DNA from 2 places in the Brevundimonas sp. Bb-A genome. Region 2 is predicted to be linked to the other one. Evidence: riboswitches for the same ligand, from Rfam matches in the RefSeq annotation. Region 2 holds a riboswitch; the other holds the start of a gene.
What was found. Region 2 has a riboswitch for glycine ahead of gcvT (glycine cleavage system aminomethyltransferase GcvT). Riboswitches for the same ligand answer to the same signal wherever they lie in the genome.
Positions count from the first base shown of each region.

Region 1 (7,670 bases), 580 kb from region 2:
CGGGGAAGGGCGGCCTCATCGACGCCGGGGCCGTGATCCCAGACGCAGACCGCGCCCGTTGTTCGCACATGCACGATGACGGGCGGCGCGCCGTGGTGGAAGGCGTTGTCGATAAGATTGAGGATCTGTTCAGCGATTAGGTCCTCGGCGCCCAGAACGACCACGGCCTCTGCCGGAAGACGAAGGCGTAGAGCGCCGTTCGGGGCGGACCGGCGCGCCTTAGCCAATTGAAAGGCGCGCCGCGCCGCCCGGCCCAGGTCGGCAGACGACTTGATCCGGGCGCCGTCAGCCCGGGCCGTGGAAAGCAACTGGCCGACGAGCCGGGTCATGCCGGCGACCGCGTCGCGGGAGTCGTCGATCAGACGCCTCTCCCGCACGGTCCAGGTCCTGGGCGCGCCCGCCAGCAGATCGAGATTGGCCGCCACGACCGAAAGCGGGGTGCGCAACTGGTGCGAGGCGTCGGCTGCGAAGCGCTGAACCCCCGACGTCGAGGCCTCAAGCCGCGCCAGGAGATGGTTGAAGGCGGTCAGCACCGGCTGGAATTCGCGGGGCGCCAGGTCGATGTCGGCGGGCGCGAAGTCGGCACGGGGACCGGGGCGGCGCGTCAGGTCGTCGATCAGCCGCTTGAGCGAGTTGAGGCCCCACTTCAAGGCCGGCCAGATCAGAAGCGCGGCCAACAGGACGAGCAGGGTGGGTGGCAGCAGTAGGCTGCGATATAGATCCAACAGGCTGGCGCGTCGCGAGTCCAGGCTCTGAGCCACCGACACGGTGACGGGGGCGGGTCTTCCTGGGATCGTCAGGGTTTGCTGGGCCATGCGAACCGGCACGCCGCGGACGGACAGGTCGGCGAAGATCGGAGCATCCGACGAGGCGTCGGGCAGGCGCGGCAACTCCTCATAGCCTGTGATCAGTCGGCCGCCCTCGCGAACACTGTAGAAGACGGCGTCCCGCTCGGGACCGTCGAGCAGGCCCAGAGTCCAGGGCGCGACATCGACAGTCACCTTGCCGTCGGCGACCGAGACCGTTTCCCGGATGGTCTGCAGCGCCCCCGCCAGGAGGCGGTCGGCCGTCTCCGCCACCACGCGGTGGGCCGTCCAAGCCCCGACCGCCAGCACCACGACGGCGAACAGGGCCAGGGGCGCGACCTGGGCGATCAGCAGACGTGTCACCAGACTGTGGGGGCGGCGCGAGCCGGGCGCCTCGCTCATGGATCGAGACGATAGCCGCGACCGCGGATATTGGTCACGGCGGGGCCGTCAGGCTGCAACTGGCGCCTCAGCCGACCGACATGGATCTCCAGGGCGTTGAGCGAGGGAGCCTCATCCTGCGGAAAGACTTCGGCCGCCAACAACTCCCGATCCACCACCTGGCCAGCGCGCGAGGCCAGAACGCGCAGGGCCGCCCATTCGCGCGGACGGAGCGACAGCTCCCGGTCATTGACCTGGGCCCGGCCGGCGTCCCAGTCGCAGACCAGTGAGCCGACGATCGCGGCGCCCGCCGCCCGACCCTGGCGTCGACGCACGATCGCTCTCAATCGGGCGATCAGTTCCGAAGGGGCGAAGGGTTTGACGAGATAGTCATCAGCGCCGAAATCCAGTCCCGCCACCCGGTCGCCCAGGGCGTCGCGCGCGGTCAGCATGAGGACGGGCGTCTGCGATCCCCGCCGTCTGAAGGCCTTCAGGACCTCGAAACCGTCGATGTCGGGAAGGCCGATGTCCAACACGGCGGCGTCGAACCGCTCCGTCGCTTCCAGATGAAGGGCTTGGTCCCCGCTGTCGGTGGAGCGGAGTTCGAAACCGACCGCCAGAAGGCTGGCCTCGAGCGAATGCTGAAGCGCCTTGTCATCCTCGACGACCAGTATTCTCATGGCGATGCGAAGGAGCGGATCATGAGCGGTACAATAGCGGGAAACCCGCCCCGGTGAAGACGGACCGCCGACATCTGCTTCTCGGACTCGCGGGGGCGGGGGTTTCGGCCTGCGCGGGCGAGCCGGACGGGGTCGCGACGGCGCCCCGCGTCCGATGGCTGGCCAGGCGCGAGGGCGGGCTGCACATCCTCACGAACACTAGCCTGATGGGGCCTGTGCTGGCGGCGTTTCAACGGCGCTGGCCCGAGATCGCGGTGCGGCTCGAGGACATCAACTCGACCCTGATCGCGAACCGAGTCCAGTCCCGCGCCGCCTCCGGACTGGAGGGGCCGGATCTGGTCTGGAGCACAGCGATGGACGTGCAGGTCAAGCTGATCAATGACGGCTACGCCCAAGTTTATCGATCGCCGCATCGGGCGGCCATGCCGGACGGCTCGGTCTGGCGAGACCAGGCGTTCGGTGTGACGGCCGAGCCCGTCGTCTTCGCCTATAATCGCAGGCGGTTGCCGTCGGAGATCGTGCCGCGCAGCCACGCCCAACTGCTCGAACGGCTGTCTACCGACGCGGACCGGTTTTTCCGCCGGGTCACCCTGTATGACGCCGAACGCAGCGGGGTGGCGCTTCTGCAACTGTCGGCCGACATCCAGATCTATCCCGACGCTTGGGCCCTGATGACTGCCCTGGGGTCTACTCATCCGCGTGCCGATACGTCCGGCCAAAGGATGATGGGCCAACTGGCTGAGGGCCGCATGGCCTTCGCCTACAATATGAACCAGTCTTACGGGGCGTCGTGGGTCGCCCGGGCGCCCGATATCGGCCTGGTTACGCCAGAGGACTATCATCTGTCCGTCTCGCGCGTGGCCTTCATACCCCGCAACGCGGCCCACCCCAACGCCGCCCGGCTTTTTCTGGATTTTCTTTTATCGCGTGAAGGGCAGAGGATCATCGCCGGCCTGGGGGTCCGCCCGGCTCGCGACGACATTCTTACCGAGCGTCGCACCTCTATCCCCGGCGCTCGGCCGGTCCGTGTGGGACCGGCCTTGCTCGCCAATCTTGATCAGGCGCGTCGCGAGGGGCTTCTGCAGCGTTGGCGGGCCGCCATGCAGGCGGCGGAACGGGCGCCGGACGACCCTAGGGCGCCCTAAGGCTTTCCTGTGGATAAGTCTCTTTCTTCTGAAGGCGGTGTTTCTGTCACCTCGCTTTCACCGATCCTGCGGTGACCGAGAGTCGCTCGGCGACAAACGACTGACGCGCTTCAAAAGCGGCATGTAATTGCATGAATGTGAAAATAGAAGCATTAGCCTTGCGAGGCGTGCCGATTTGACAGGCATTCATTGGTCGATCTTACTCGCTTCAGCAAGGCGGGAGAGATCGGTTCCCGCCGACGCCGAAGGCGCAACCGCCCCGGAAACGCTCAGGCAAACGGACCGTCTTGCTGAAGGAACGCTGGAGAGAAGGTCGAATCCGGGGGATGCGGCCTCGCCGAAGGAGAAAGGGTCGGCGAACGGCCCGAAACTCTCAGGCCCAATGACAGCGGGGGCGAACAGGCGCCGCAGAGCGCCGGTCGCATTGGGCAACCCTGGGGAGGGGCGTCGTCGCCATGAGGAATCTCGCTTTGTCTCGTCTTAATCGCAACCTGACCTATTATTGCAGCGCCATCGCGCTGATGGCCTGCGCCACCTCTGTCCATGCCCAGGAGGCGGGCGCCCCAGAGGATGCGGCCTCGGTCGATGACATCGTCGTCACCGCCTCGCGGATCGACCGCGCCGGCTTCGAGGCGCCGACGCCGACCATCCATCTTTCCGCCGAGGATCTGTCGGTCGGCGCGCGGCCGAATATCGCCGCCGCCCTCAACGACATGCCTCAATTCCGCGCCACCACATCGGCCCAGACGACCGGCACCAACACCGGTGCGGGCAATGCGCCGGTCGATCTGCGCGGCTTGGGCATCAACCGGACCCTAGTCCTGATCGATGGGCGTCGCGTGTCCAGCGAGAACGATCTGAACGCCGTGCCGTCGGTGCTGGTCAAGAGCGTCGACGTGGTTACGGGCGGCGCATCGGCCGCCTGGGGCTCAGGCGCCGTCGCCGGCGTCGTGAACATCGGCATTGATCGCTATTTCACCGGCGGCAAGCTGGGCGCCGAATACGGCGTGTCCTCCTACGACGACGCTGAGCAGGAACGGTTCGAAGGCGCCTGGGGCGCGGACTTCGCCGACGGGCGCGGCCATTTCGTCATCGGCGGCGAATACCTGGACAACGAAGGCGTCATCCCCAAAGCGTCGCGCCCGAATATCGGCCGATGGGCCACCGTCAACGGCGCCCTGCAGCCGGACGTCGGCTTCGCCAACGCCGCTTACGGCGGTCTGATCCTGTCGGGCGTGAACCGCGGTAAGGTGTTTAACCCGGACGGCACGCTTCGGCCTTTCGATTACGGCACAGTCAGCGGGACCAACTCGATCGGCGGCGAAGGTCCGTCCAATGACGATCTCAGCCCCCTGGTCACGCCGCAGCGCCGCTACACCGGGCTGGCCAGCGCCGTCTATGAGATCAATGACAAGCTGCGGGTCACTGCTGACGTCCGTCACTCGCGGATGTGGAACGACTATGTCTGGTTCGGCGATCACGATCGCGGCGACCTGACCATCAGCATCGACAACGCCTTCTTGTCATCCACGATCAAGCAGCAGATGGCGGCCGCTGGCCAGACGTCCTTCACCTTCGGACGTTTCAACTCCGATCTGTCCTATTCCACGATCGATTTCGAGCGCGTCACCACCCAGGCCACTCTGGCCGTGGACGGCGAGTTCGGCGACAGCTGGCGCTGGGGCGCCTACTACAGCCACGGTGAGTTTGAGAATAATATCGATACGCCCGGTTTCCTGCTGAAGACCGAATTCGCCAATGCGGTCGATTCCGTAATCGATCCCGTGAGCGGTCGAGCCGTCTGCCGCGTGACCCTGACCAATCCCAACTCGGGCTGCGTGCCGATCAATCTCTTTGGCCTGGGCGCGCCGTCTCAGGAAGCCATCGATTATGTCACCGGCACGCCTCAGCAGCGGGCCACCACCAAGCTGGACGTCGCCGGCGTCAGCCTGCGTGGCGAGCCCTTCAGCCTGCCGGCCGGCGACGTGTCGATCGCCGTCGGCCTGGAAGCCCGCAAGGAGCAGACCGATCAGCGCATTGGCGAGCTGGACGCGGCCAAGGCCTTCAAGACGTTCAGCTTCTCGGCCATGTCCGGCGAGTTCAGCGTGAAGGAGGCCTTCGCCGAAGTCCTGGTCCCGATCGTCAAGGATCTGCCGATCCTGAACGACCTGCAGTTCAATGCTGCAGCTCGCATCTCGGACTACGACACCACGGGCTCGATCTGGTCTTGGAAGGTTGGCGCCACCAACGAGTTCTTCCCCGGCTTCCGCGGCCGTGTGACTCAGTCGCGCGATATCCGTTCGGCCAATCTTTCGGAGCTGTTCACCACCACCACCACCGGCTGGAACAACATCAATGACCCGGCCAAGAACGGGGCTTTAGTTTATACGCTGAACAACGGCGGCGGTAATCCCAACCTCCGCCCGGAGACCGCCGATACACTGACCCTGGGCGTCACCTATTCGCCGCCTTCGATCCCAGGCCTGAACCTGTCGCTGGATTATTACGACATCAAGATCGACGACGTGATAACGACGATTGCGCCGCAGGATCTGGTCAACCGCTGCTACAACGGCAACCTCGACCTGTGCTCCAAGGTCGAGCGCGACTCGGCGGGCAATCTGGTCCGCACCATGTCCACCTATGTGAACCTGGCCGAGTACCACACGGACGGGATCGACGCCGAGGCCTCCTACGCCTCCGACGCCGACCTCTGGGTTCCGGGCGCGACGGGCCGGGTGATGATGCGCTTGGTCGGCACCTGGGTGAACAGCCTGACCACGGACGACGGCGTGACCAAGATCGAATATGTCGAATCCCAGGGCTATTCTTTCGGCCTGGGCGTACCCAAGCTGCGGGTCAACGCCAGCCTCGGCTGGAAGGGCGAGGTGTTCGGCGCGAACCTGCGCGCGCGCTACATCTCGGCGGGCGACTACAACAGCACCGTCGCCATCTCGAACAACCACATCGACGCCTTCACCTATGTCGATCTAGGGCTGACGGCCGACCTGGCGCACTACGGCGCAAACGGGGTCGAGCTGTACGCCAATGCGACCAACCTGTTCGACAAGGACCCGCCGGTCGGGTCGCTCTATTCGCCGTATTACGACGTCATCGGTCGGTACGTCACGGTTGGCGCGCGGTACCGCTTCTAGTTCTGGTTCTGCGCTCCGGATCGCCGGCCCCGCTCCTCCATTGGGCCGGCGATCTCCCCTTCTGCTCCTCCATTTTTCACACGGTCTGTGTCATGATTTCCCGTCTGCCGATGGCTCTCCTGCTCGCCCTGAGCGTCGCTCCTGCGGCCCTTGCCGAGGCGCCCAAGCCCGCCGCCATCGTCGCCGACGGCCTTCCCGCCGTGCCCGACGATCTGGTCGCGGCGACCCAGCCCTATCTTCAGACGCGCCGTGCGACCTTCCTGGGCTGGAACGCCGCCGATCAGTCAATGCTGATCAAGACGCGGTTCGGCGCCACGGATCAGCTTCACGTCGTGGCTGCTCCTGACGGCGCCCGAACCCAGATCAGTTTCGAGGCCGAGCCGATCCTGGCCAGCGCCCTGTCGCCCAACGGTCAGACCCTTCTTGTCCAGAAGGACAATGGGGGCGACGAATTCTATCAACTCTACACCCTGGCCGCAGGTCGGTTGAGCCTGATTACGGACGGCAAGAGCCGCAATTGGTTCGGCGCCTGGAGTCGGGACGGCAAGCGGGTCGGCTACGCCTCATCGCGTCGCAACGGCGCGGACATGGACCTTTATGTGGTCGATCCCTCCGACCCCTCGACCGACCGTCTGGTGGCCCAGGTGTCCGGCGGCGGCTGGAACATCGCCGACTTCTCCAGGGACGGGACCAAGGCCCTGGTCCTGAACCGGATGTCGATCAACAGGGCCGTTGTCTATGAGCTGGACCTCGCCTCGAGCCGGATGACGCCGCTGACCGACCCTGCCGCGCAGGTCTCCTATGTCGATCCTCAGTACGGGCCCGACGGCGCCGTCTGGGCGACCTCGAACAAGGATTCTGACTTCCTGCGTCTGGGGCGGATCGTGCGGAACGGCTTTGTGCCGGTCAGCACAGAAGCCCGCTGGGATGTCAGCGACTACGCCGTCGCTCCGGACGGCGGCTTCATCGCCTATGCGGTCAACGAGGCTGGGATATCGCGGCTGAAGGTTATGGATGTCGCGACCGGCGCCGTCCGGGTCGTCACAGGTCTGCCGGAAGGCGTCATCCCCTACAGCATCGGCCCGGCCATCGACATCGCCCCATGGGGCGCGATCGGTCTCAGCCTGTCGTCCGCGCGCGTCTCCGGCGACGCCTTCTCCGTCGATCCGACCACCCTGGCCGTCACCCAATGGACCCATAGCGAGACGGGCGGTCTGGACCCTGCTGTCAACGTCGAGCCGCAACTGGTCGAGGTGAGGAGCTTCGACGGCGAGACGGTGTCCGGCTTCCTCTACCGGCCCGACCCCACCGAATTCCCCGGCAAGCGGCCGCTGATTGTCGATATCCACGGCGGTCCTGAAGGCCAGACGCGCCCCGATTTCCTGGGCGCGCAGAACTATCTGTTAAACGAGATGGGCGTGGCCCTTTTCTTCCCGAACGTGCGCGGCTCGTCCGGCTTCGGCACCCGGTTCGTCAATCTGGACAACGGCCCGTTCCAGCGCG
Region 1 is NZ_CP045456.1:2,257,880-2,265,549, reverse strand. It holds gene BSP_RS11095 (sensor histidine kinase) at 1-1,208, opposite strand, end outside; gene BSP_RS11090 (response regulator transcription factor) at 1,205-1,867, opposite strand; gene BSP_RS11085 (ABC transporter substrate-binding protein) at 1,921-3,012, shown strand; glycine riboswitch at 3,220-3,307, shown strand; gene BSP_RS11080 (TonB-dependent receptor domain-containing protein) at 3,483-6,167, shown strand; gene BSP_RS11075 (prolyl oligopeptidase family serine peptidase) at 6,278-7,670, shown strand, end outside.
Region 1: linked by a shared signal. The riboswitch ahead of BSP_RS11080 (TonB-dependent receptor domain-containing protein) and the one ahead of gcvT (glycine cleavage system aminomethyltransferase GcvT) in region 2 are both predicted to bind glycine.

Region 2 (7,670 bases):
AACTCGTACAGATACTGCAGAGTCCCCTGGGCGATTTCCGGCTGGTAGGGGGTGTAGCTGGTCAGGAACTCCGACCGCTGGATGATATGATCCACCGTCGCCGGGACATGGTGCTTGTAGGCCCCTGCGCCGCAGAAGAAGGGGACGGCGCCGGCTGTGGCGTTCTTGGCGGCCATGGCGGACAGGGCGCGCTCGACCTCCAACTCGCCCGCCACCCGCGGCAGGTTCACCGGCCCGTCCAGCCGCGCCGCCTCGGGCACGTCCACGAACAGGTCGTCGATCGATTTGGCGCCGATGGCGGCGAGCATCGCCGTGCGGTCGTCGGGCGTCAGGGGGAGATAACGCATTGCCGGTTTCCTTCACCCGTCATCCTCGGGCCTGACCCGAGGATCGGATGTTGTGCGGCTCGTGCGTCTAAGGCTTCGCACGAGTGGTTGATCCTCCGACCCTCGGGTCAAGCCCGAGGGTGACGGAGTTTGAGATTAGAGGGTGGCGAGGAAGGCGTCGTAGGCGGCCTGGTCCATCAGGGCGTCCAGTTCGGCAGCGTCCGACACCTTGATCTTGGCGAACCAGCCGTCCGCTTCCGGGGCCGAGTTGACGGTTTCCGGAGCGGTCGACAGGGCGTCATTGGCCTCGACCACTTCGCCCGAGACGGGGGCGTAGACGTCGGACGCCGCCTTGACGCTCTCGACCACGGCGAAGCTGGCGCCCTTGGCGACGGTTTTGCCGACTTCCGGCACTTCCACGAACACCACGTCGCCGAGGGCGTCGGCGGCGTGTTTCGAGATGCCCACGGTGGCGATGTCGCCGTCCAGGCTGACCCACTCGTGATCCTTGGTGAATTTCATTTCTCTTCTCCATCTCCCACCCCGTCATCCTCGGGCTTGACCCGAGGATCGGAGGCGGATCGTTCTCTGTGTTGATCCCGACGCAATGCGGCGGATAATCCGGCCCTCGGGTCAAGCCCGAGGGTGACGGGGTGAATGTTACGCCTTCGGCTTCCGGTAATAGCGTTGCGCCACGAAGGGCATGGCGACGACTTCGGCGGCGGCGGGCTTGCCGCGCACGATGACCTTCAACTCCGTGCCCAGCGCGGCATGGGCCGGCGGCACGAAGCCCATGGCGATATTCTTGCCCAGGGTGGGGGAGGGGCCGCCCGAAGTGACCTTGCCGATGACATTGCCGTCTGCGTCGGCGATCTCGGCGCCTTCGCGGGCCGGGGCGCCTTCCTTGACGATCAGGCCGATGCGGACGCGAGACGGGCCATCGGCCAGTTCCTTCAAGATGCGGTCGGCGCCGGTGAAGTCGGCGCGCTCCTTCCTCGACTTGGACAGGGCGAAGGTCAGGGCGCCTTCGACCGGGCTGGTGGTCGGGTCGATGTCGTGGCCGTGCAGCGGCAGGCCGGCCTCCAGGCGCAGGCTGTCGCGGGCGCCAAGGCCGATCGGCTTGACGCGGGCGTCTTCCAGGATGGCGTTCCAGACGCGCTCGGCCTGGTCCGCCGGGACCGAAATTTCATAGCCGTCCTCGCCGGTATAGCCCGAACGCGAGACATAGCAGTCGACGCCGAACAGCATCAGCCGGGCGCATTCCATAAAGCCCATTTCCGCCAGGATCGGTTCGTGGGCGGCCATGACCTCGGCGGCTTCCGGCCCCTGGATGGCGATCAGGGCGCGGTCGTCCAGCACCGTCAGCTTGGCGTCGCCTTCGAGGTTCGCCTGCCAGAAGGCGAAGTCCTCGTCCTTGTTGCCGGCGTTGACGACGACGAACAGGCCGTCGTGATCCGGGCGGCCGGCCATCAGGTCGTCGATGATCCCGCCGTCCTTGTTCAGAAGCAGCGAATACTTCTGCTTGCCCGCCTTCAGGATTTCATAGTCGCCGGGCACGAACCGCTCGAACTGGGCGGTGGCGTCGGCGCCGGTGATCTTGCACTGGCCCATGTGGGACACGTCGAACAGGCCGGCGTGTTCGCGGGTCCAGCGGTGCTCGGCCAGGACGCCCTCATACTGGACCGGCATGTCATAGCCGCCGAAGCCCACCATCCGGGCCCCCAGGGCGCGGTGCGCGGCGTTCAGGGGCGTGGTCTTCAGGGTCTGATCGGTCATGGTTCAGGCTTTCACGGTCGCGTGTTGTGGCGGAGCTCCGCCGTCCTCGCGCCCCCGCTGTCCTGAAGCCTGAGAGATTCCGGCGACCAAATCATGTCGCCTTGCTCCGTCGGCGCGCCCGTGAAGAGCGGCTTTCCAGCGTCCGTATGCTTCGCGGTCCGTTTGCCTGAGCGTTTCCGGGGCGGTTGCGCCTTCGGCGTCGACCCGCCGAGGCGTGCCGATCTCTCCCGCGAGAGCAACCGACCTAAGCCACCGACTCCGGCCGCAAGTCAAGCGCAGGCGTGTTTTGACGCCGCCTTGTCGCACTTCCTGACGTCCGGCGTCGGCTCGCCCTTGCTCTCCCTGCGTCCGCCCGCCAAGAACGGAGCGTCCCTCTCCGCCGCTCCGGACCGATCCCATGACCGCCGACCGCACCCGCCTCGACGCCCACATCGCCGCCCTGGAGGTTCCGGAAGGGCTGAAGACGGTCCTGACGGTCGCCGCCGCCACCTGCGCCGACATCAGCACTCTGGTCGCCGGCGGCGCCCTGGCCGGGGCCTTGGGCGCCTCGGGCCAGATCAATGTTCAGGACGAGGAGCAGAAGAAGCTCGACGTCATGACCAACGACATGCTGACCGACGCCCTCCTGGCCTGTCCCGCCGTCGCCGGCGTCGCCTCGGAGGAGATGGACGAGGTTCAGCCGGCGGCCAATTCCACCGGCCAATATCTGGTCCTGTTCGATCCGCTGGACGGCTCGTCCAACATCGACATCAACGCCATGGTGGGGACCATCGTCTCGGTGCTGAAGTCTGCGACGCCTTCGCCGACCGAGGCCGACTTCATGCAGCCCGGCCGCAATCAGGTCGCCGCCCTCTACGCCCTGTACGGTCCCCAGACCATGCTGGTCCTGACCACGGGCGCCGGGGTCAAGGGCTTCACCCTGTCGAACGACGGCGACTGGATCCTGACCCACGACGACATCGCCATCTCCCTGGACACCAAGGAGTTCGCCATCAACATGTCGAACCTGCGCCACTGGGCCGAGCCGGTGCAGACCTATGTGGGCGATCTGCTGAAGGGCGACGAAGGGCCCCGTGGCAAGAATTTCAACATGCGCTGGGTCGCCGCCATGGTCGCCGACGTCCACCGCATCCTGATGCGCGGCGGCGTCTTCTACTATCCGTGGGACAAGCGAGAGCCGAACAAGCCCGGCAAGCTGCGCCTGATGTACGAAGGCAATCCGATGGCCTTCCTGGTCGAACAGGCCGGGGGCAAGGCGACGACGGACGGGACCCAGCCCATCCTGGACATCCAGCCCGAGCATCTGCACCAGCGCATCCCCGTCGCCTTGGGCTCGGCCAACGAGATCGACGCCTACGCGAGCGCATGATGAAGATAGGTCCGACTGACGCCCTTCTGGTCATCGACCCGCAGAACGACTTCTGCGAGGGCGGTTCTCTGGCGGTCGCGGGCGGGGCGGGGATCATGCCGCTGATCAACCGGCTGGCCGAACGGTTCGACCGGGTGGTCCTGACCCAGGACTGGCACACGCCGGACCAGATTTCGTTCGCCTCCAACCACCCCGGCGCGGCCCCCTTCACCGAGATCGAGGTCGGCTACGGCAGCCAGATGCTGTGGCCCGACCACTGTATCCAGGGCTCGCCCGGCGCCGACTTCCACCCCGACGCGGCGCCCACGGTGCAAAAGGCCCTGGCCGTGATCCGCAAGGGCTATAACCCCGCAGTGGATTCCTATTCCGGCTTCTTCGAGAACGACCATCGCACCTCCACCGGCCTGGCCGGCCTGCTGCGCGACCTGGGCGTGACCCGCGTCTTCCTGGCCGGCCTGGCCTTCGACTACTGCGTCCGCTTCACCGCCGAGGATGCGGTGCGCGAGGGTTTCCAGGCCGTGGTCGTCACAGGCGCCAGCCGCGCGATCGCGCCACAGACCGAGGCGGCGGCGCGGGACAGCTTCCGGGCGCTGGGGGTTTCGGAGATGGGGGCTACAGCCCTACTCGGCTGACCCCGATACTGTCGTCATCCTCCGGCAAGCCGCGTCTTCGCGGCGCAGACCGGGGGACCCAGCGGCGCCGTCAGGCGAAATCTCAACACCGCAAGATGTTGGAGGACCGAGTCCGCGACAGGTTCGCACTCACGCGCGCCGCTGGGTCCCCCGGTCTCGCTAAGCTCGCCGGAGGATGACGAAAGGGAGAAGGATTCACCCCCTCTTCGCGTAGGCCTCCACCTCCGCCAGATACGCCGCCTTCTCCGCCTCGCCCAGGAACGACCCCTCGAAACTGTTCTTCGCCATCTGTGTCACCTGTTCGCGGGTCAGGCCCACCGCGGCCGCCAACCGGCTGTAGTTGTCGTTCACATAGCCCCCGAAATAGGACGGGTCGTCCGAGTTCAGGGTGACGTGCAGGCCCCGGCGCAGCATCTCCGGCACGGGGTGGTTCTTCAGATCGTCGACCACGCAGAGCTTCAGATTCGACAGGGGGCAGACGGTCAGGGTCATCTGCTCTCGGGCCAGCCGCTCCACCAGAACCTCGTCCTCCATCGAGCGATTGCCGTGGTCCATCCGGTCGATGTGCAGCAGATCCAGGGCCTCGTGGACATAGGCCGGCGGGCCTTCCTCGCCCGCGTGGGCGCACAGTTTCAGACCCAGGTCGCGCGCGGCGGCGAAGACGCGCTGGAACTTGGACGGCGGATGTCCGACCTCCGACGAATCCAGCCCCACCCCGATGAAATGGTGCAGATAGGGTTTGGCGGCCTCCAGGGTCGCGAACGCCTCCTCCTCGGTCAGATGACGCAGGAAGCTGAGGATCAGACCCGAACTCACGCCCAGTTCCGCCTTGGCCCGGTCCATTCCCGCGATCAGCCCCTCCACCACCACGCCGAAGGGCACGCCCCGGTCGGTATGGGTCTGGGGATCGAAGAAGATCTCGGCGTGGCGCACGTTGTCGGCGGCCGCCCGCTGGAAATAGGCGAAGGCCAGATCTTCGAAATCCTGGCGCGTCAGAAGGACCGCCGCCCCGGCGTAATAGATGTCCAGGAAGTCCTGCAGGTTCGAGAAATCATAGGCCGCCCGCACCGCCTCGACGCTGTCATAGGGAATGGACACGCCATTGCGCTGCGCCAGTTCGAACATCAGCTCCGGCTCCAGCGAGCCCTCGATGTGCAGGTGCAACTCCGCCTTGGGCAGGCCGGCGATATAGGCGTCTAACGACATGGGGCATCCTTCGAAGAGAAGGCGTCAATTCGACACCACCAGCCGCAGATGTCCAGCCTTGGTCTTCCCCGCGTCGTTCGTCGGCGGCGGATCGGGGGGCGGGGGCAGGCTGGGGCGGGCGCTCCAGGCCTCGGGCCGTTCGACCCAGCCCCTGGCCGTCTTCAGCCGGTCGGGCAGCATGGACCCGGCCAGCAGATTGGGCCCGATCCCGACCAGTTCGTCGGTCCAGGCGGCGATCTGGCGATTGTGCGCCCGGCCGGGCGGGGCGACGCTGACGATCCGCTTTTCCGGATAGGCCTCGCGCACGTACCGCACGGTGGCGGCGTGGTCCCCGTCGGTGGTCAGCAGATAGACGGAATCGACCCGGTTCGCCGCCACATCGTCCGCCACCGCCAGGGCCAGGTTGACGTCGCTCTGCTTCTCCGTGGACGCGCTCCAGACATTGCCGCAGGCGCGGCAGTGTTCGCCATGGACGATGAAATGGCCCATCAGGCAACGAACCTTGCGCGCCCTCAGCGCCGCCTCATAGCGGAACAGGGCCTCCATCCGCGAGCGGGATTGGGGCTTGTGGGCGCTGACCCAGACCACGCCGGCCAGCCGCTCCGTCGGATCGATCAGGCCCCGCCCCAAGGCCTGCAAGTCCAGCCACAGCCATTCGCGCCGCTTCTGGTTCAGCAGGGCGTGGAAAAGGTTGTAGCCGTCCACATAGAGGATCGCCCGGCGCTTCAGGAACGGCGGCGTCAGATCGCGGGGGCCGAACGGCCGCAGGGCGCCGTCCGCCACGCGGATGCGTCCCCGATGCTGACCCCAGCGACGCCCCTTAGACTGCTGACCGCCGGTCCCCATCCGTCGACCGCTCCCTGAACCCGGCGAAGGTTAATCAGAGCTGAAGAGCAGAGTCCGCGTCTTTCAGGTCACAGAACGGCGGTCACATCCGTTCGGGCGTCTCGATCCCCAGCAGGTTCAACGCCGTTTCCAACTGCAGCAGCGCCGCCGCCGACAGGGCCAGGCGCGAGGCCCGCGTCGCCTCGTCCGGCGCCACCAGCACCGGGCAGGCGGCGTAGAATTTCGAGAACGATTGCGCCACCCGATAGGCGTGTTCCGCCACCAGATGCGGCATCCGCTTGTCATAGGCGTCCGACACGGCGGTCGAGAAGGCGTCCAGCGTCAGGGCCAGATCCCGTTCCGCCTGTTCGGCGATGACGATGGCGCCGGGCGCGGCGCCCTGTTCGGCGGCCTTTCTCAGCAGGGATTTGATCCGCACCGCCTGGTACAGCAGATAGGGGCCGGTCTTACCCTCGAAGCTCATGAACCGGTCCAGATCGAAGACGTAGCTGGTGGTCCGCGCGTTCGACAGGTCGGCGAACTTCAGGGCGGCGATGGCCACCTTGTGGGCTATGGCCTCGAACTCTTCCGGCGACAGGTCGTCGCCCAGCTTGGCCTCATGCAGCCGCTCGCGCGCCTTGTCCGTCGCCTGGTCGATCAGGTCGCGCAGCTTCAGCACCCCGCCCGCGCGGGTCTTGAACGGCTTGCCGTCGGCGCCGTTCATGGTGCCGAAGCCCAGATGCTCCAGCGACCCTTCCGCAGCGTAGCCGACCAGATAGGCGGCGCGGAACACCTGTTCGAAATGCTCGGCCTGGCGTTCGTCGACGACGTACAGGGCCAGGTCCGGCGCCAGGGCCTTCTTGCGGTCCAGGATCGTGGCCAGGTCGGTCGTGCCGTACATGGCCGAGCCTTCCGAGCTGATCACCAGCAGGGGCGGGGGCGAGGGCGCCTCGATCACCGAGCCGTCGGCCAGCTTCTTCTTGCGGGTCTCGCCCGGCTTGGCGACATGCACCACCTGGGCGCCGTCGTCCTCGACCAGCAGGCCCGTCGCCTTCAGATGGGCGATCATCTCGTCCATCAGGGGATCGGCGTCGCTCTCGCCGTTCCACAGGTCGAAATCGACCGACAGGTCGCCGTATTCGCGCTTCAGCGCCTCGCGGCTGACCGCCACGAAATGCGACCACAGGGCGCGATAGCCGGGGCGGCCGTTCTGCAGCTCCGCCGTCGCCTTGCGGGCCCGGTCGCGGAACGCCGGGTCTTCCTTGGCCTTGCCGGCGGCCTGCGGATACAGCCGGTCCAGATCGGCCAGGGTCACCGGGCTTTCGGCGGGGAAGGGGCCGTCGCCGTCGGCCATGAAGGCGTCGGCCAGACCCTCGTCGCCGCACGCCGTGATCAGCAGCCCCATCTGGAAGCCCCAGTCGCCGAAATGGGCGTCGCCGGTGACATGGTCGCCGCGGAAGCGGAACAGCCGCTTCAGGCTCTCGCCGATGATGGCGCTGCGCAGATGGCCGACGTGCATCGGCTTGGCCACGTTCG
Region 2 is NZ_CP045456.1:2,833,984-2,841,653, reverse strand. It holds gene gcvPA (aminomethyl-transferring glycine dehydrogenase subunit GcvPA) at 1-347, opposite strand, end outside; gene gcvH (glycine cleavage system protein GcvH) at 483-848, opposite strand; gene gcvT (glycine cleavage system aminomethyltransferase GcvT) at 987-2,102, opposite strand; glycine riboswitch at 2,247-2,342, opposite strand; gene BSP_RS13920 (class 1 fructose-bisphosphatase) at 2,500-3,471, shown strand; gene BSP_RS13915 (nicotinamidase) at 3,468-4,103, shown strand; gene BSP_RS13910 (adenosine deaminase) at 4,299-5,309, opposite strand; gene BSP_RS13905 (NYN domain-containing protein) at 5,334-6,092, opposite strand; gene argS (arginine--tRNA ligase) at 6,238-7,670, opposite strand, start outside.